One region of the Psychromicrobium lacuslunae genome, then DNA from elsewhere that is predicted to be linked to it. Evidence: riboswitches for the same ligand, from Rfam matches in the RefSeq annotation. Region 1 holds a riboswitch; each other region holds the start of a gene.

Region 1 (5,857 bases):
GTTCTTCGAAAATCCGATCGGTGTGCTCCGCTAGACCGAGCGCCTCCAGTGTTTGATAGGCGCGCAAATAAGGCGAAACATAGATGCAGACCTTTTCGCCCGCGAGTTGCTTTCTGATTTCGGCGCCGGCCTTTTCTGCCTGCTCAATGCCCAATCCGGTGAGCGGAATCCGGTAGTCGGGGATCCGGTCGTAAATACTCTGGTCAAGGTTGGCCTCTGACTGGCCGTGTCGCAGCATAATAATCTGCCGGGGCGCGCTCATGTCCTTGAGTGTAGTGCGCGGGGCTGGAAGCTGTTTAATGTGAGCCATGGGAACTGTTCATGCTCTGGCGCGACGCTGGCGGGTAGAAATCCTGATTGTGCTCGGACTTTCGTTGGGAAAATCAGCGATTTACGCCGTCGTCAATCTGGTCGAAAACCTGAGTCGGGCACCCATCTCGCAGGCCACCGCCCAGTTGAACACCCCGAGGATCAACCGGGAATACTTTGACCTGACCTATCAGCTGCTGGACAACTTCTTTGCTTTGGTGCCGGTGGCGCTGGCAATCTATCTGCTTTGGCGGCCACATCGCTCCGGGTTCCGCGCGATCGGTTTTAACTTCAGCAAACCCGGACGCGATGCGCTCTGGGGGATTGGGCTAATGGTGCTGATCGGTCTGCCCTCCTTGGGGCTCTACGCCCTCGGTCGCAGTCTGGGTATCACCGCCCAGATTGTCACCAATTCGCTCAACGACTATTGGTGGACCATCCCGGTGCTGGTGATTTCGGCGCTCCGCAACGCCATCGTCGAGGAAGTTATTGTGGTGGGTTTTCTGCTCACCCGCTTCAAGCAACTCGGCTGGCAGCCCTGGCTGGCTATTGTGGTCAGCTCGCTATTGCGCGGCAGCTACCACCTCTACCAAGGGTTCGGCCCGTTCGTTGGCAACTTCGTAATGGGGCTGATCTTTGGCTGGCTGTACACCCGCACTAAGCGAGTGATGCCGCTAGTGATAGCGCACGCGTTACTCGACATTGCGGCCTTCAGCTTTGGGCGCCAGCTAGGCTTCGGCTAACCGCCGCATTAACGCCGCGAGTTCGCGGTTTCCTCTCGTTTTCGCTAGTAATTACTGGCGAATTGGTGAGAAAACCGCGAACTCGGCGGAAACGAGACTTAGACGGTGACCTGGCCATTGGCGGTCTCGAAGGTGACGCTCATGATGCCCGGCGTGCCATGTGGGGCAATCCACTCCACTGCGACGTCCTCTAGGGGCTTGTCGACGCACTCGCCGAGCCATTCGGTGACTCGCTCGGCGGAGCCAGCAATGGTCAGCTTCGAGAGCTTCACCTCGCTGGGGCGCGCTAGCGAGGGGTGAAGTGAAGGGTCGCCTTCCCACTTGAGCAGATAAGGAACCTGAGGGTCGGCAATCAAACCTTTAATGCCGATCTGCTGCCAGATGAGTTCTTGGCCGTCAGGAAACTTTCGGTTGCCGGGCACCGCGCTGCGGCCCAGGCGTTCTTCAAACGGCAGCAGATCGTCTACCTCGACGCACCAACCCATCCAACCGCCGCCGGCGCTGGAGCGGGCTCGCACTGCCTGGCCGAAGGGGGCTTTGTCGGAGGCGGGATGGTCCAAGACCTCAACCACCTCAAGGTAGTGATGGTTCGTCAGCGGAATAATCATGTTCCGGGTGCCGAAGCGGGGATGCACGCCACCGCGAACGGCCTTTACACCCAAAGCATCCGCGATTCGCTCCGTGGTGGCAGCCAATCCATCTGATTCACAAGCGTAAGAAACGTGATCCATTCGCATGGCAATATCCTTGCACTTTGTGACGCACGTCTCGACTAAGGGCTACCTAAGTATGAGCCCGGTAGCTGCTTCGTAAATCTGAGGAAATGAACTGTCACATTCCCTTCATCTACTTGCTAAGGCCAACTTCAAGCCCGCAGACTTTAGTTAGGTCATGAGTGCCAGCAAAGTTCCATGACTGTGAGTTAGATGGAACGCCTGCCCCGGCTTGCTGGACGGCAACCCTCCTCCGCGGTGGGGTGCCCCGGGTGACGACCAGGCCCTCATCACAAGATGGGGAGCAAGCGCGGTCTCTCCTCTTGGGACGTCAATGACGGCTACCCGGGAGAGCCTTGAACCGAGGAGTCTCGATGACAACTGGTTGGTCTTTTGAAACCCGACAAATCCATGCCGGGCAGCAGCCCGACCCGGCCACCGGTGCCCGGGCCTTACCCATTTTCCAAACCACTTCCTTCGTCTTCCCTAGCGCGGAGAGTGCTGCGAATCGCTTTGCGCTAGCCGAGCTCGAACCGATTTACACCCGGATTGGTAACCCCACTCAGGATGTGGTGGAGCAGCGCATTGCCAGCCTTGAAGGCGGCGTCGGAGCGTTGCTGCTCGCCTCTGGTCAGGCAGCCGAGACCTTTGCAATCCTCAATATCGCTCAAGCCGGTGATCATTTGGTGGCCAGCCCGAGTCTCTACGGCGGCACCTACAACCTCTTCGCACACACCCTGAAGCGATTCGGCATCGAGGTCACTTTCGTAGAGGACCCGGATGACTTAGAGCAGTGGCGGGCGGCAGTGCAGCCCAACACCAAGCTTTTCTTCGGTGAGGTGGTGTCGAATCCACGCCAAGATGTCTTAGACCTTGAAGGGATCAGTGCCGTCGCCCATGAGGTCGGCGTGCCGTTGATTGTCGATAACACGCTAGCTACCCCGTATTTGGTGCGTCCACTGGAGTGGGGTGCCGATATTGTGGTGCATTCCGCGACCAAGTATCTCGGTGGCCATGGCACCGCCATTGCCGGGGTGATCGTCGACGGCGGTACCTTCGATTTCGCGCAGAACCCGGAGAAGTTCCCCGGCTTCAACACCCCCGATGAGAGTTATAACGGCTTGGTTTATGCGCGGGATCTAGGCGTCGGTAGCGCTTTGGGAGCAAATCTGGCCTATATTCTCAAGGCCAGGGTCCAGTTACTCCGTGACCTCGGCTCGGCGGTGGCCCCCTTCAACGCTTTCCTGATCGCTCAGGGCCTGGAGACCTTGAGCTTGCGGGTGGAACGGCATGTCGCCAATGCTTTGCAAGTGGCGAATTGGCTGAGCGAGCACGAAAGTGTGGCCTCGGTGGCCTACGCCGGACTTCCCTCCAGCCCCTGGTATGAACGCGGGCAAAAGTATGGACCACTGGGTATCGGCGCAGTGGTTGCCTTCGAGATCAACGGCGGTGTGGAAGCGGGTAAACGCTTTGTTGATGCCCTCGAACTACACTCTCACGTAGCCAATATCGGCGATGTGCGTTCGCTGGTGATCCATCCTGCCTCCACCACGCATTCCCAACTCAGTGAAGCCCAGCAGCTCAAAGCCGGGGTGACGCCCGGTCTGGTGAGGCTCTCGGTCGGGTTGGAGAACGTCACCGATATTCTGGCCGATTTGGATGCTGGTTTCAGAGCGGCCAAGTCCGAGCTGCGATGACGATTTCGGATTTATCGCTCGAAGCTTTACGTGGAGTCGACGTGTCTCAGCTGCATTACCTGGAGCTTGGCACGTTGTCGCTTGAGGTCTCGGGGGTGCTGCCCGGGGCGAGTCTGGCCTATGAAACCTGGGGAACCCTCAACGCCGATGCCAGTAATGCGGTATTGGTGCAGCACGCACTCACCGGGAGTTCTCATGCTGCGCAAGGGGAGTCCGCGCAGCCGGGGTGGTGGCAAGAACTGGTGGGACCGGGGAAGGCAGTTGACACCGAAAAATACTTCGTAGTTGCGGCCAATATTCTCGGTGGCTGTTATGGCAGCACCGGCCCGTCCAGCATCGCGCCAGACGGCGAACCGTGGGGCTCACGCTTCCCGTTCTTGACCCTACGAGATTCGGTGCAGGCGGAAGCACGTTTAGCTGACGCCCTCGGCATTACTCGTTGGCACGCCGTGATCGGTGGCTCGATGGGCGGCGCGCGTGCCCTGGAATGGGCGGTGAGTTTTCCGGAACGAGTGCTGCACGCTATTGTGCTCGCGGCGTGCGCTGCGAGCACCGCTGAACAGATAGCGCTTGCCCAAACACAGATCCTGGCGATCCAGCAAGATCCGCGCTACCAAGGTGGCGACTACTATCAGGACGATCCGCCACTGAACGGCCTTGGCCTGGCTCGTCGGATCGCCCACATTTCCTACCGCTCGGAGAGTGAGTTGGCCGCGCGGTTCGGCCGGCAAGCCCAGCAGGGCGAGTTGCCGGTCTCGGCGCAGCGTGCAGGGCAGCTTCGGCTGCAGCGTTATCAGGTGGAGAGCTATTTGGATCACAAGGCCGCTAAACTCAGCCAGATCTTCGATCCGAACAGCTACCTAACGCTGACTGAGGCGCTCATGAGTCATGACCTTGGCCGGGGCCGGGGAGGACTGAGAGCTGCCCTGGAACGCACCTCCGGGGTGCGCTTCAGCTTGGCGGCGGTGAGTTCTGACCGGCTCTACCTGCCGTCCCAAATGGCCGAACTAGCCGCCGCCTTGCCGAAGCCGGTCCAGGTGCATCAGATTACTTCAGAGATTGGCCATGACGGTTTCTTGACCGAGACTGCACAGATCGCTGCTCTGATCGCGCAAAGTGGCTTTTGAGATGAGTTATCTCATCAACTAAACAGAGGTTATGCTCTGAAGATGGACACTCCAGAGCCTCGACGTCGTGGTCGGGCACCCATGACCTCGGCCGAGCTGATCGCTCGAGCCGTGATCAAGGTGGGTTTTCAGGATCTGACGATGGCAAAAGTTGCCAACTCACTCGGCATGAAACATTCCTCCTTATACCGGCATGTTGCCTCGCGGGAGGAACTTATCAGCATGGCCGTCGATCTGATGATCTTGGAAAGCCCTGCGGTGACGCCCGCTCAGGACTGGCGAGGCCACCTTGAGCAGCTCACTGACGCGGTCTGGGAACAATTCGAACGTTTTCCGGGGCTGGCTTCCGAGGTCGCCGCCTTGCCGGAGCCGCCCGCCGGATTGCTCTGGGTCTTTGCTAGCAGCGCCGAGATTTTAGTGTCCTTCGGCTTCAGTGCCGAGCGCGCCATGATGGTGACCGATCTGCTCTGCGATATGACGGTTAGCAGCTATCTCAACGCGACCCAACCGGTCAGGGCGAAAGCCGATAGGGCAGCGGAGATTAAAGCCAAATATCGTAGCCTCAGGGAAGTTCGTCCCGATGTTCAGCTGCCCGGCAGTGAGCAAAAGAGTGAGCAGATCGAGGCTGCATTAGCTGATGCTTTTGCCAGCCAGGGCAAGCAGTGGTGGCGACAGAAGCGCGACTTCATCCTGGACACGCTCGCTGTCGAAGTGAGGCGAGCTGCTGGCTTGCAATTCAGACCCAGCTCGCCACCAATAATGAACTGAGACTTAGCCGAGTCGGCGATTCACTGCCCTTGGGGGCACCGGTTCAGTGGTTGCGGAAGATTGCTTCCCGTTCTTGGGCGTATTGCTCGGCGCTGATTTGGCCAGCTCGACGACGTTGGTCAAGTTCGTTGAGAACTCGCTTCATTTCTTGTTCGGCAGCCCAGCGAGCCGAGGCAAAGCCTGACATTCCAGAGCTTGTTTGAGCCGGTTGCTGCCAGTTGCTGGGATTATTGGCCGGCGATTGCTGAAATTGTGGCGTCGGGGTATAGCCGTTGGGTGGCGCGGCGGGAGCTTGAAAGTTTGCTGGGGGTGCCTGGTAGTTAACATTGTTCGCAGCTGGCCGGGGCTGCTGATATTGCTGGCTATTCTGCTGTTTGGCTCTGGCTCGTTTGCGGGCGTTGGCCAGCTGGCCGATGATTGCTAGCACGACAAAAATCACGAAGAACCAGGGGAACACCGAAAAACCGGAGTTCGAGGCGGCAGGCAGCACAGCAGCGATC
Region 2 (5,857 bases), 790 kb from region 1:
CTGCCTGGGTGCAGGTTTCGCCGCTACCCGCGCTCGGCAAGCAACAGCGCGAGCGCGGCCTCACCGTCATCCTGCTCGATCGCGGTTACGACTCCGAGGTGGCGTTACGTGCTCCTTGGTTGTTACTCGGCGCCAAGACCCTCTCCTATGCAGTCAATATGGCAGCGCTACGCTACGCCCAACAGCACGGCGCCGATGACGTGATCTTCACCAGCGCGGACGGTCGGGTCCTTGAGGGGCCGACTTCGTCGGTGTTAATCGCTAAGGTCTCCGAGGAGAACGGCAGCCAGCTGAAGCGGCTGATCACCCCGCAGTTGGATTCCGGCATTCTGCCCGGCACCACCCAGGGCGCGCTTTTCGCTGCCGCGCAGCGGGCCGGTTGGCAACTGGGGTATGGTCCGCTCGAACCGAAGCACCTCTACGAAGCAGACGCTGCTTGGCTGATTTCCAGCGTGCGATTGCTCGCGCCGATCAATAGTATCGACGGCCAGCAGATCGGCGAGGATACCCAGCGGGCCGAATTGACCGCGGAACTCTCGGCCATCCTAGCCAGCACCGAGTAACCCCCTCGACCTGCTATCTCCGGCAGCCCAGGGCCGAAACTCCAGAACAGCCCCGACGGGGGCCACCAATCCACCGAAGACCAAAAAAGGGGGCGCCGCAATGAGCGGAATGCGAGCAGCCGGCGTGCGTGGCGGCCGACTGAGCGGCAGCGACGAAGAGGCGCAGCGCGCCGCCAATGCCCAGGCGCCAAAGATCCCACATCTCTTTCGCCGGGTTTACGGCCTGTTCGCACCGCATCGCCGTGCGCTGATCCTCACCGCCTGCCTCGTCTTGGTCGGTGCTGGTCTTTCTGTGGTGCCGCCGCTGCTCACCCAGCGAGCCTTTGATGAAGGTCTGTTTCCGCCCGCAGGTAAACCCGATCTGACCGCCCTGGGCATTATTGTCGCCGCGATGATCCTGGTCTATATCGGCTCGGCGCTGCTCGGCGTCTGGCAAACCTATTTGACTTCCTCGGTCGGCAACCGCGTGATGGGGGCACTCCGGGTCAAGCTCTTCGGGCACCTGCAGGCCATGGATCTGAGCTTTTTCACCCGCACTAAAACCGGCGTCATCCAGTCGCGCTTACAGAACGACGTCGGCGGCGTCGCCAGCGTGCTCACCAATACCGTGACGGCGGTCTTAGGTAACACCGTGACAGTAATAGCTGCTTTCGTGGCGATGCTGCTGTTGAACTGGCAGCTCACCGTGGTCGCCGTCGTGCTGATGCCGATCCTGGTGATCGCGCAACGCAAGGTCGGCAAGGTCAGGGCAAAAATTGCCACCCAAACCCAGGAATCGCTCTCCGAAATGTCGGCCATCACCCAGGAGACCCTGAGCGTCTCGGGCATTCTATTGGCGAAAAGCTTCACCATGCAGGGCGCCGAGATCGATAGATACTCTGCCGAGAACCGTAAACAAATAGCGTTGCAGGTTCGTCAGGCGATGAGCGGGCAATGGTTCTTCGCCATTGTCACGATCTTCCTCTCCTCGATTCCGGCGATTGTTTACCTGGTAGCCGGGCTGCTCGTCGATAACGGCGCTCAGGCCATCACCGCTGGCACCATCGTCGCCTTCACCACGGTGCAGGCTCGACTGCTTTTCCCGCTCACCAGCCTGATGCGAGTGGCCCTCGACTTACAAACCTCCGGGGCACTTTTCGCTCGGATCTTCGAATACCTCGACCTCACCCCAGCCATCGCCGACCGGCCCGAGGCGGTGGAACTGCCAAGGGACACCCGGCTAGGCGGTATCCGCTTCAAAGAAGTCAGCTTCGCTTACCCCGACGCCCAGCCAGAAGAACGCCCCACTCTGGACCGCATTTCTTTCAGCATTGAACCCGGGCAGTTCGCCGCCTTCGTAGGGTCCTCGGGTGCCGGAAAAACTACCATTTCGTATCTGATCCCGAGGCTCTACGAGGCAAGCTCTGGCAGCATCGAATTCGCCGGTGTGGATGTTCGGGAACTCAAGCAGAACTCCTTGGTGTCCCACATCGGCATCGTCTCTCAAGAGACCTATCTCTTCCACGCCAGCATCGCCGACAATCTGCGATACGCCAAGCCCGACGCCAGTCAGCAGGAACTCGACCAAGCCACCCAACAGGCCAATATTTATTCGACCATCATGAGCTTCCCGGAGGGTTTCGATACCCTGGTCGGCGAGCGCGGTTATCGACTCTCCGGTGGCGAGAAGCAGCGGATCGCGATTGCCCGAGTGTTGTTGAAAGACCCTGCGGTACTGGTCCTCGATGAGGCCACTAGTGCACTCGATTCGATCTCAGAACGCGTCGTGCAGGCCGCGCTGGAAACCGCTTCGCATGGTCGAACCACGGTAGCGATTGCGCATCGACTCTCCACCGTGGTCTCGGCAGACGTGATTTTCGTCGTCGAACAGGGTCGGATTGTGGAATCCGGCAGTCATCAGGAACTGCTCGCCGCAGCGGGGCGGTATGCGGCTCTCTACCGGGAACAGGCAAGCAGTCAAGCCTCGCAATAAAGTCACTAGCATGCCAAGGCTCGGCCCACTTTGTGCTACTTTGACGATGAGTAATGAGCGCCAGCGCGCAACCAAAGACTTGGTTGCACTGCCCTGACTTGCTGGCCGGCAACCCTCGATTCCGGTGGGGTGCCTCAGGTGAGTACTCGGCAACGTATTGAGGTTGCAAGCGTGGAATCGCTCCGGCTTGCTCCGACGCAAAAGGAGAATCTAATGGCTGACGCCCCCCTTACCTACCGGTTGCTGACCGGTCCCGATGACCACGCCTTCTGTCAGAGAGTCAGCGACGCGATTGCCGAAGGATACGTGCTGTACGGCAGCCCCTCGGTGACCTCCAACGGCGGCCAGGTAATCGCTGCTCAAGCTGTGGTGCTGCCCGGCTTTAACGCCACTGTGGGATCGGAGTCGGCGCAATGAGCTACGCGGGCGATCTCACCCCAGAACAGGCTTGGCAGAAGGTTTCCGACGGGGCCGTACTGGTCGATGTGCGGACCGAGGCGGAGTGGCAACTCATCGGGGTGCCGGACACTTCGAGCATCGAAGCAGAACCGCGCTTTGTGCAGTGGAATCTGGCTGGCGGGGTTTGGAATACGGATTTCCTCGCTCAGTTACAGCAGACCGTGCCAGCCGAGGCTGAGCTGGTTTTCCTCTGTCGTTCCGGCGCCCGCTCGATCTCGGCCGCCGAGGCGGCCACCGAGGCCGGTTTCACCTCCTTCAATGTCCTGGAAGGCTTCGAAGGAGTACCCGATGCCTACGGTGATCGAGTCGTCAACGGCTGGAAGAACCGCAAGTTGCCTTGGAAGAAGGGCGCATGAGCTTCAACCCCTTAGCCTCCGACTGGGCCGCCGACACTCAGGCGGTACGTGGCGGCTTAGACCGCACCGGCTTCTTCGAAACCTCGGAGGCGATCTTCATCAATTCGGGTTTCGTCTATGACTCTGCCGAGGCCGCAGAGCGGGCCTTCACTGGTGAGGATGAGCGCTTCGTCTATTCTCGTTATGGCAATCCGACGGTGGCGACCTTCCAAGAACGACTGCGGCTGTTGGAGGGTACCGAAGCTTGCTTCGCGACTGCCTCTGGCATGTCGGCGGTGTTTGTTGCCCTCGGTGCATTGCTTGCTGCCGGGGATCGGGTGGTTGCTTCCCGATCCCTCTTCGGTTCCTGTTTTGTGATCTTGAATGAAATCCTGCCGCGCTGGGGCGTCGAAACCGTCTTCGTGGACGGCCCAGATCTGGAGCAGTGGAAGGAAGCGCTCTCGGTGCCGACCACGGCGGTGTTCTTCGAATCTCCCTCCAACCCAATGCAGGAGATCGTCGATATCCGCGCGGTCTGCGAGCTAGCGCACGCCGCCGGTGCCCAGGTGGTGGCCGATAATGTCTTTGCCACTCCGTTGCTGCAACGCTGCACCGATCTCGGCGCTGACATCGTGGTTTACTCCGGCACCAAGCACATTGACGGCCAGGGCCGGGTGATGGGCGGCGCGATCCTGGGCAGCAAGGAATTCATCGACGGTCCGGTGAAACAGCTCATGCGGCACACCGGCCCGGCGCTCTCCTCCTTCAATGCCTGGGTGCTCACCAAAGGGCTGGAAACGCTCTCGCTGCGGGTCAATCATTCCTGCGCTTCGGCGCTGGCGCTGGCGGAATTCCTGGAGGCGCAGCCCGCTGTGGAGTGGGTGAGGTACCCGTTATTGAAGTCTCATCCACAGTACAAGCTGGCGTCCCAGCAAATGACGGCGGGCGGTACCGTGCTGACCTTCGCGCTGCGCGGCGGCAAAACGGAGGCCTTCGCACTACTGAACGCCCTCGAGGTGATCGATATTTCGAATAACCTCGGCGACTCGAAATCCTTGATCACCCACCCGGCCACCACCACGCACCGTGCAATGGGGCCGGAAGGCCGGGCCGCCATCGGCCTGGGCGACGGTGTGGTGCGGCTTTCGGTCGGGTTAGAAGATCTCAACGATTTGCGGGCGGACCTGAGCCAGGCCTTGGCGAAGCTTTGAGTCGAACCGAGGAACTCTGAGAACTTGCTCGTCTGGCGCTCGCCAGCTAGCCGCCAATTGGCGGTTAGCGACTCCGAAGCTGCACCGCTGCGGCGGTACCGCACGGTCCGGCTAAGCGGCAGGATAAGGATAAGAGTAAATCAGATCGAGCAAAGGAACTCTCGTGTCCCTCAATGAACCCACCGCGCAGGATGCTCCCGCCAGTCTCAAGCGTCCCAGTTACGATCCCGAGTTGGCGGCGCTCTTGCAGGCCAACCCGGAGCTCGGCATCCCGCCGCTGAGCCTTGACAGGATCGAGCAGATCAGGGCCATCGATCAATCAATTGAGCTTGATGCGCTGCTCGTCGGCCGGGCCATCGAAACTCAGGAATACCAGGCGCCAGGACCGGAGGGTTCACCCGATATTAAGTTACTGGTGCTGCGATCCACCGAGTTCAGTGGTCCGCGCCCGGCGCTCTATTACATTCATGGCGGCGGCATGGTGGTGGGCACCAGGTACGCCATCTCGGAGCAGCAAGTGGACTGGGTTGAACAGTATGGCGTCACGCTCGTATCGGTGGAATACCGCTTAGCCCCGGAGCACCCACACCCGGCCCCGGTTGAAGATTGCTATGCCGGCCTGGTGTGGACAGCTGCCCAGGCCGCCGAACTGGGCCTTGATCCACGGCGTATTTTGCTCGGCGGGGTAAGCGCTGGGGGCGGCCTGGCCGCAGCGGTTACGCTCTTGGCCAGGGATCGGCAAGGCCCTGCCTTGGTGGGGCAACTACTCGCTTGCCCGATGCTTGACCATCGCAACGTGACCGTCTCCAGCCAGCAATATTCCGGCCTGGGTCAATGGGACCGAGAGAGCAACGAACTGGGCTGGTCGGCCTTGCTCGGTGACGATCACCATAATGCCGAAGTGTCGCCTTATGCTTCTCCAGCACTGGCCACCGATTTGAGCGAATTGCCGTCAACCTATCTCGACAATGGCTCCGCTGAGGTCTTCCGAGATGAGGGGGTCGACTACGTTTCACGACTCTGGGCGGCCGGGGTGCAGGCGGAGTTACATATCTGGGCTGGCGCTTTTCACGGTTCCGAGGGCTTCAGCGCTGCTTTGGTCTCCAAGGCAGCGCATGACGCCAGAGACTCTTGGGTCCGCCGCATTCTGGACGTCTGAATCCGCGTAAACTAGCGGCCATGCAAGAACTCACCGGGCGGTTGCAAGCGCTTGATCCGGAGGCAAGCGAAAGCCTCAAAGTGATTAGTTATTTCGATGTGCTGATCAACGGCAAGGTCAGTGTTGAGGCTCTGCTGCGCGCTGCGGTCACCCTCACC
Region 3 (5,857 bases), 120 kb from region 1:
GCCTGGTGGGCGCCCTCAATGGTGTCGGTGCCAGCCACCCCGGGTAGCGTTGAAGCGGCTAATAAGAGCATGCCAATATTGACGCTGCCGGCCAGCACTAGAGCCACCACGACATCGAGTCGGGTCGCTTTGATCAGTCTGCGCAATGCGCTCTGCTCGGGTTGCACCTGAGGGTCAGCGCGGTGTCGATCCCGGGCTAGAGCTGAGTGCAGGTAGATAGCATGTGGCATCACGGTGGCTCCCAGCATGCTGGCGGCCAGTAGCACCGATTCGGCGCCATCAAAGCGCGGGATCAAGCCCGCTGCGGCTTCGGCCGGGTTCGCTGGGTTGATCACCAGGCCGAATAAGAAACCAACGGTGATGATTAGTAGCAGGCAGATGATCACCGATTCAAAAGGTCGTTGGCCGAAACGACTCTGCACCGCCAGCATCGCCATCGAGATCACCCCAACGATCAAGCCACCTAGCGGTAGGGGCAGTTGGAAGAGCAAGTTGAGTGCGATCGCACCGCCGATTACCTCGGCTAAGTCGGTGGCCATTGCAACAAGTTCGGCTTGTAACCAGAAGGCTCTTCGCGCGGTGGGACGAAGTCGTTGGCCGAGTAACTCAGGCAGGGATTTTCCGGTGACTAAACCTAGCTTGGCGGACTGATACTGGATCATCATCGCCATCACATTGGCGACAACCAGGACCCAGACCAGCAGATAGCCGAATTTCGCCCCGCTAGTCAGGTTGGCCGCCACATTTCCCGGGTCGACATAGGCAATCGCGGCGACGAAGGCCGGTCCGAGCAAAACCAAAAGCCGAGCGTCACCGATTTTCCTCTGCGGGGATGCGATTTGCGGCGGCGCACTAGTCATGTCGGCTCTCCTGATAAAAAAGTTTCGGTATGCCTAATAATAGAAACTTCTACTGGATCCCGCAATCAGTCTTTTGGCTTCGGTGTGTCGCCTAGGCCAGTTTGTCGGCCCGCCAGGCCAGGGTTAGGTAGGGCAGTTCGATGAGTTGCCCGCGCCGGTAGTTCAAATGCTCGAAGAGATACCAATCCAGGTTATTGAGCACCCGAGACCTGCTCTGCTCCGAGGCGCGCAGGTAATAGCTGCGGGACTTTACCAATTCAATCAAGTCTTCAGTCGTCAATTCCTGCGCCCAGTGTGAAAGGTGCGCTGTGGCTGGGCCGAACTGCGGACCAATTGCTGGTCTGGCCTCGGGCCGATGCACGTCCCCAGCATGCATGATTCGGGAGAGTCGGTGTACCCAGGGAATCCGAACGTCTAGCTGATTCCAGAGCAAACCTAGCCTGCCGCCCGGACGGAGTACCCGAGCAATTTCAGCGCTCGCCGCGCTGGCATCGAACCAATGCCAGGCTTGAGCTACAAAAACCGCGTCGGTGCTGCTACTCGGCAAGGGAAACTGCTCGGCGGTGCCAACTACAGTACGAACCATCGACAAGCGGTTGCTGAGTTGCTGCAACATATCCGCTGAGGGGTCAACAGCTGTCACGCTGAGTCCATGAGCCACTAATCGTTCGGTGAACTTTCCAGTGCCGGCGCCCAGATCGATTACCTCCATTGCATGCTCAGGGATCAGCCAGGAGGCGCTGTGTACGGGGTAACTTGGTCGCACCCGATCGTAGAGCTCGCCGCCGCTCAGGAAGGCGGCGGCGAGCTCTACGCGTCGTTCCGGTGCGATTTTAGGGCCTTTGACCGGCTTCAACGGTGATACCTCAAGAGCATTAGTCCAGAATATCCTGGCGAGCTATCAGCACTGCTGAGGGCGGCAGAAACTACTCTGTCACCAATTACTCTGTCACTAGCTACTCAGTCACTAACTACTCAGTCACCACGCAGGGAGCCGCGCCAGCGGTGCCCGGAGTATTTGGCGCCCAGCTGGGGAAAGCCCTGAAGTCGTTAGCTGGCACCCAGCGGCCACTTTCCACTAGGTAGTCCCCGGACGGGCCGTGCTCAACTAATTTGCGCACGCCGTCAATCAGCCGCTGAGCGTCCTCACCTTGTGAGCCTAGGCCGAAACTGGCGCGTAGCGATCCGGTGGGCAGGCCAAGGCGTCGTAGCAAGGGATGAGCGCAAAAACGTCCATCACGGACCCCGATCGCGAACTCGGCGGAAAGGTAAGCAGCGACAAAGCCTGAGTCATAGCCGGAGACCGAAAAGTTGACCACGCCGATACTGCCGCTATTTGGATAGCTATCCGAATCCTTGAAAAGCCGGTGAATGCTGACGCCGGGGATTTGTTCCAGGCCTCGGACAAGACTCTCGCGGAGATCCTGTTCATGACGCTGCCAAGCTGCTTGATTGAGCCCGGAGAGCACCTCCGCGGCTTTGGCGAGAGTAGCCGCGCCCAGCACATTGGGGCTGCCACCTTCGTGCCGAGCCGGTCCCTCAGCCCAACTCACCGTATCCAGTCTTACCTCTTTGACCGCACCGCCGCCGAAAAGCAGCGGAACACCAGTATCTAACCAGTCGGCGCGTCCAACCAGTACTCCCGAGCCGAACGGGGCATACAATTTATGCCCAGAAAAGGCCAGATAATCCACCTCCCAGCCGCTCACGTCAATCGCGCGGTGCGGTGCTAGCTGTGCGGCGTCCACCACAATCCGGGCGCCATGTCGATGCGCCAGTGAGGTGAGTTCCGCGATCGGCAGCACTTCGCCGGTGACATTCGAAGCGCCAGTGATGGCTAGCAGTGAAACCCCGCCCAAGCTGAATTCTTGTTCCAGGGTCTGAATCGTCTCCGCGATGCTTTCTCCGGCCAGCACGCTGCGATGCGGGACATGTTGCCAGGGCAACAAATTCGCGTGGTGCTCAATATCGAGATAGAGCACCTCGCCTTGGGCGGGCAGGCAGCGCGCCAAAAGATTGAGGGCATCCGTGGTGTTCCGAGTGAAAATCACTGTGTCATCGGGCCGGGCATTGACGAAATCCCGCACGATATGGCGGGAATTCTCATAGACCGAGGTGCTGATTTGAGAACTGTAACCGGCGCCGCGGTGCACGCTGGCGTAGTACGGCAGAATCTCATTGAGATACTCAGCAACTGAAGCTAGGGCCGGGGCCGAGGCTGCATAATCGAGGTTGACGTAGCGGGCTTCACCGCCTTGCACCAAGGGGGCGAGTAAACCGGCGCCCACCACCGGTTGTAGGGCTTGGATTGTAGCGACCGACTGATGGTCTTCAAGGGTTGCTAATTGCTGAAACGTGACGGTACTGACAGCACTCATTTAATCCTCCACTGAGAGGCCCTCGATGCCAAGATCGGGGGTCCGCGCTTGCCGGTATCTTTTGATATCGACCAGGTCGTCACCCGGGGCACCCCACCGCGAAAGGAGGGTTGCCGGCCAGCAAACCGGGGTTTAGCGCTGGCACTCGTGACCTATGAGTAGCTTAAACGGATCAATCGCCCGGGGAATAATCTGTTACGTCACAATCGCCCCAGGTTAGTTAGCCAGCTAACCAGGTTAGCTCAGTAGATCGTCTAGCTCGGGATTGAGTAGCCGGAGCGTCTCGGAGTGCAAAATACCATTGGTGGCCAGTGCGTTGCCGCCGAATGGTCCGTCCGCGCCCTCCAGCGAAGTGAAGCGTCCGCCAGCTTCGGTGACAATGGGGACCAAGGCAGCCATATCGTAGAGATTGAGCGAAGGTTCGCAGGCGATGTCGACGGCACCCTCAGCGACCAGACAATAGGACCAGAAATCACCATATGCCCTGCTTCGCCAGGTGGTCTCAAGCAACTCCAGGAACTGTTCCTGATTACCGCGCTCCCGCCAACCGTTGAGCGAAGAATAGGAAACAGAGGCGTCGGAGAGCTTAGAAACATTGGAGACCCTGATCCGGGAGGCTGCGGCAAGCGATTTTCCGGTGAAGGCTCCGGTCCCTTTCGCGGCCCACCAGCGCTTTCCCAGCGCCGGTGCGCTCACCACGCCCAGCACGGGTACGCCTTCGTCCACCAGCGAGATCAAGGTGGCCCAGACCGGGACCCCTCGAATGAAATTCTTCGTTCCATCAATCGGGTCGATAATCCAGCGCCGTGAACCATGACCACTGCTACCGAATTCTTCGCCTAACACGGCGTCCCGCGGTCGGACTCTGGAAAGCTGGCTTCGGATGGCGTCCTCGGCGTCCTTATCAGCGTCGGTCACCGGGGTTAAATCGGGTTTCGTTTCAATGGTCAGATCGAGCGCTTTGAACCGGCTCATGGTCTGTGCATCCACTGAATCGGCTAGCACATGGGCCAGACGAAGGTCGTCGTTATAGCCCTGAAGGTGCAATGTCATGTCCTCACGCTATCCCGAGATGCTACAGATTTCGGGGAGGCGGAGAGGGAAAGCCCCGGATCGGTGAGGTTTTAGCGGTCTGAGCTCACTGAAAGTAATGGAGCGGCACTGAAAGTCATTGCACGGCACGGATCGCACTGAGCAGGCGGCGGTAGGAGATTAGCCGCGCGGGTCCGCCCTGGCCGGCTTGACCGCCGGCCACCCAGGCGTCCAAGCCGCATTCCGGGGCGGCTTCATCGTGCCGGCAACCGCGCGGGCAGTCCGCTATGCCAGGCTCAAGATCTTCGAAAGCGTGCAGGATGCGGTTGGCATCCACATGGGCCAGGCCGAATGATCGAATTCCCGGGGTGTCGATGATCCAGCTCCCGGGCGCTGCCGCTTCCAGGCGCAAAGCGAGTGCTGAGGATGAGGTATGTCTGCCCCGTCCGGTGACCGTGTTAACCCCTCCGGTGGCGCGTTGTGAGCCGGTGAGGGCATTCACCATGGTGGACTTCCCGACGCCGGAATGCCCGACCAGCACCGAAACCTTACCGTCCAACTCGGCGTGCAACTGCTGTACCGCGTCGCTAACCAATCTTGCCGAGCCACTTGCAGCCTGCTCCGCAGTAGTGCGGCTGAGTAAAATTTTCAGATCCAGCTGTTGGTAGTGCTCCAGCAGTGCGGTTGGCTCCTTGACGTCGGTTTTGGTGATCAGCAGCAGGGGCTCGATTCCCGCGTCATAAGCTGCCACCAGGGCCCGATCGATAAAGCCGGTGCGAGGCTCCGGGCTAGCGGCGGCAACCACGATGACCAGCTGGTCGGCATTGGCGACGAGCACCCGCTCCACCGGGTCTGAGTCATCAGCGGAACGACGCAGCACGGTGCGGCGCTGCTCAATCCGAACCAGCCGCGCCAGCGTGTCGGGCTCGCCTGAGACATCGCCGACCAAGGCAACAAAGTCGCCGACCACGACGGGGGAGCGACGGAGCTCCCTGGCACGGGCGGCGACTAGCGTCCGTTCTTGGTCGGTGGCTTCATCGACTATGGCGGTATAACGGCCGCGGTCAACGGTGATGATCCGGCCGATCAGTGCATCCTGATGAGCGGGGCGATCCTTGGTACGAGGCCGACTGCCCTTTTTGTTCGGTCTGATCCGAACATCGGATTCATCCCACTCACGTGGCATTAGTTCGCTCGCTCAAGGGCCTGCGGAGCGAGCATATGCTGCCACAATTGGGGAAATTCCGGCATAGTTTTGGCTGTTGTGCCGATGTCGTCAATCTCGACGCCGGGCACGGCTAAGCCGATAATCGCCCCAGCAGTTGCCATTCGATGATCTTCATAACTGCGAAACAGGCCACCGTGCAGCGGCCGTGGCCTAATAATCAAGCCGTCAGCTATTTCCTCAACATCGCCACCAAGACCGTTGATCTCGGCCACCAGAGCCGCGAGCCTATCGGTCTCATGACCGCGTAAGTGTGCGATCCCGGTCAATCTACTGGGGGAATCAGCGAGTGCGCAGAGGGCGGCCACGGTCGGCGCAAGTTCGGAGGTGTCGGCTAGTTCAACGCCCCTGATTTGGGCGCC

What was found. A riboswitch is a leader RNA that binds a small molecule or an ion and turns the genes downstream of it on or off. The one in region 1 is predicted to bind S-adenosylmethionine.
Region 2: linked by a shared signal. The riboswitch ahead of UM93_RS11795 (DUF1737 domain-containing protein) and the one ahead of UM93_RS07950 (bifunctional o-acetylhomoserine/o-acetylserine sulfhydrylase) in region 1 are both predicted to bind S-adenosylmethionine.
Region 3: linked by a shared signal. The riboswitch ahead of UM93_RS07410 (aminotransferase class V-fold PLP-dependent enzyme) and the one ahead of UM93_RS07950 (bifunctional o-acetylhomoserine/o-acetylserine sulfhydrylase) in region 1 are both predicted to bind S-adenosylmethionine.

What each region holds. Positions count from the first base shown of each region.
Region 1 covers NZ_CP011005.1:1,706,618-1,712,474, reverse strand. Annotated here, with positions in the region: gene UM93_RS07965 (histidine phosphatase family protein) at 1-262, opposite strand, end outside; gene UM93_RS07960 (CPBP family intramembrane glutamic endopeptidase) at 309-1,052, shown strand; gene UM93_RS07955 (VOC family protein) at 1,151-1,789, opposite strand; SAM riboswitch class IV at 1,940-2,082, shown strand; gene UM93_RS07950 (bifunctional o-acetylhomoserine/o-acetylserine sulfhydrylase) at 2,140-3,462, shown strand; gene metX (homoserine O-acetyltransferase MetX) at 3,459-4,589, shown strand; gene UM93_RS07940 (TetR/AcrR family transcriptional regulator) at 4,632-5,357, shown strand; gene UM93_RS07935 (hypothetical protein) at 5,401-5,857, opposite strand, start outside.
Region 2 covers NZ_CP011005.1:2,497,820-2,503,676, forward strand. Annotated here, with positions in the region: gene UM93_RS11785 (aminodeoxychorismate lyase) at 1-563, shown strand, start outside; gene UM93_RS11790 (ABC transporter ATP-binding protein) at 664-2,535, shown strand; SAM riboswitch class IV at 2,585-2,713, shown strand; gene UM93_RS11795 (DUF1737 domain-containing protein) at 2,749-2,952, shown strand; gene UM93_RS11800 (rhodanese-like domain-containing protein) at 2,949-3,350, shown strand; gene UM93_RS11805 (O-succinylhomoserine sulfhydrylase) at 3,347-4,540, shown strand; gene UM93_RS11810 (alpha/beta hydrolase) at 4,704-5,699, shown strand; gene UM93_RS11815 (helix-turn-helix domain-containing protein) at 5,720-5,857, shown strand, end outside.
Region 3 covers NZ_CP011005.1:1,589,151-1,595,007, reverse strand. Annotated here, with positions in the region: gene UM93_RS07420 (Nramp family divalent metal transporter) at 1-860, opposite strand, end outside; gene UM93_RS07415 (class I SAM-dependent methyltransferase) at 952-1,716, opposite strand; gene UM93_RS07410 (aminotransferase class V-fold PLP-dependent enzyme) at 1,832-3,238, opposite strand; SAM riboswitch class IV at 3,278-3,391, opposite strand; gene hisN (histidinol-phosphatase) at 3,476-4,291, opposite strand; gene rsgA (ribosome small subunit-dependent GTPase A) at 4,407-5,456, opposite strand; gene aroA (3-phosphoshikimate 1-carboxyvinyltransferase) at 5,456-5,857, opposite strand, start outside.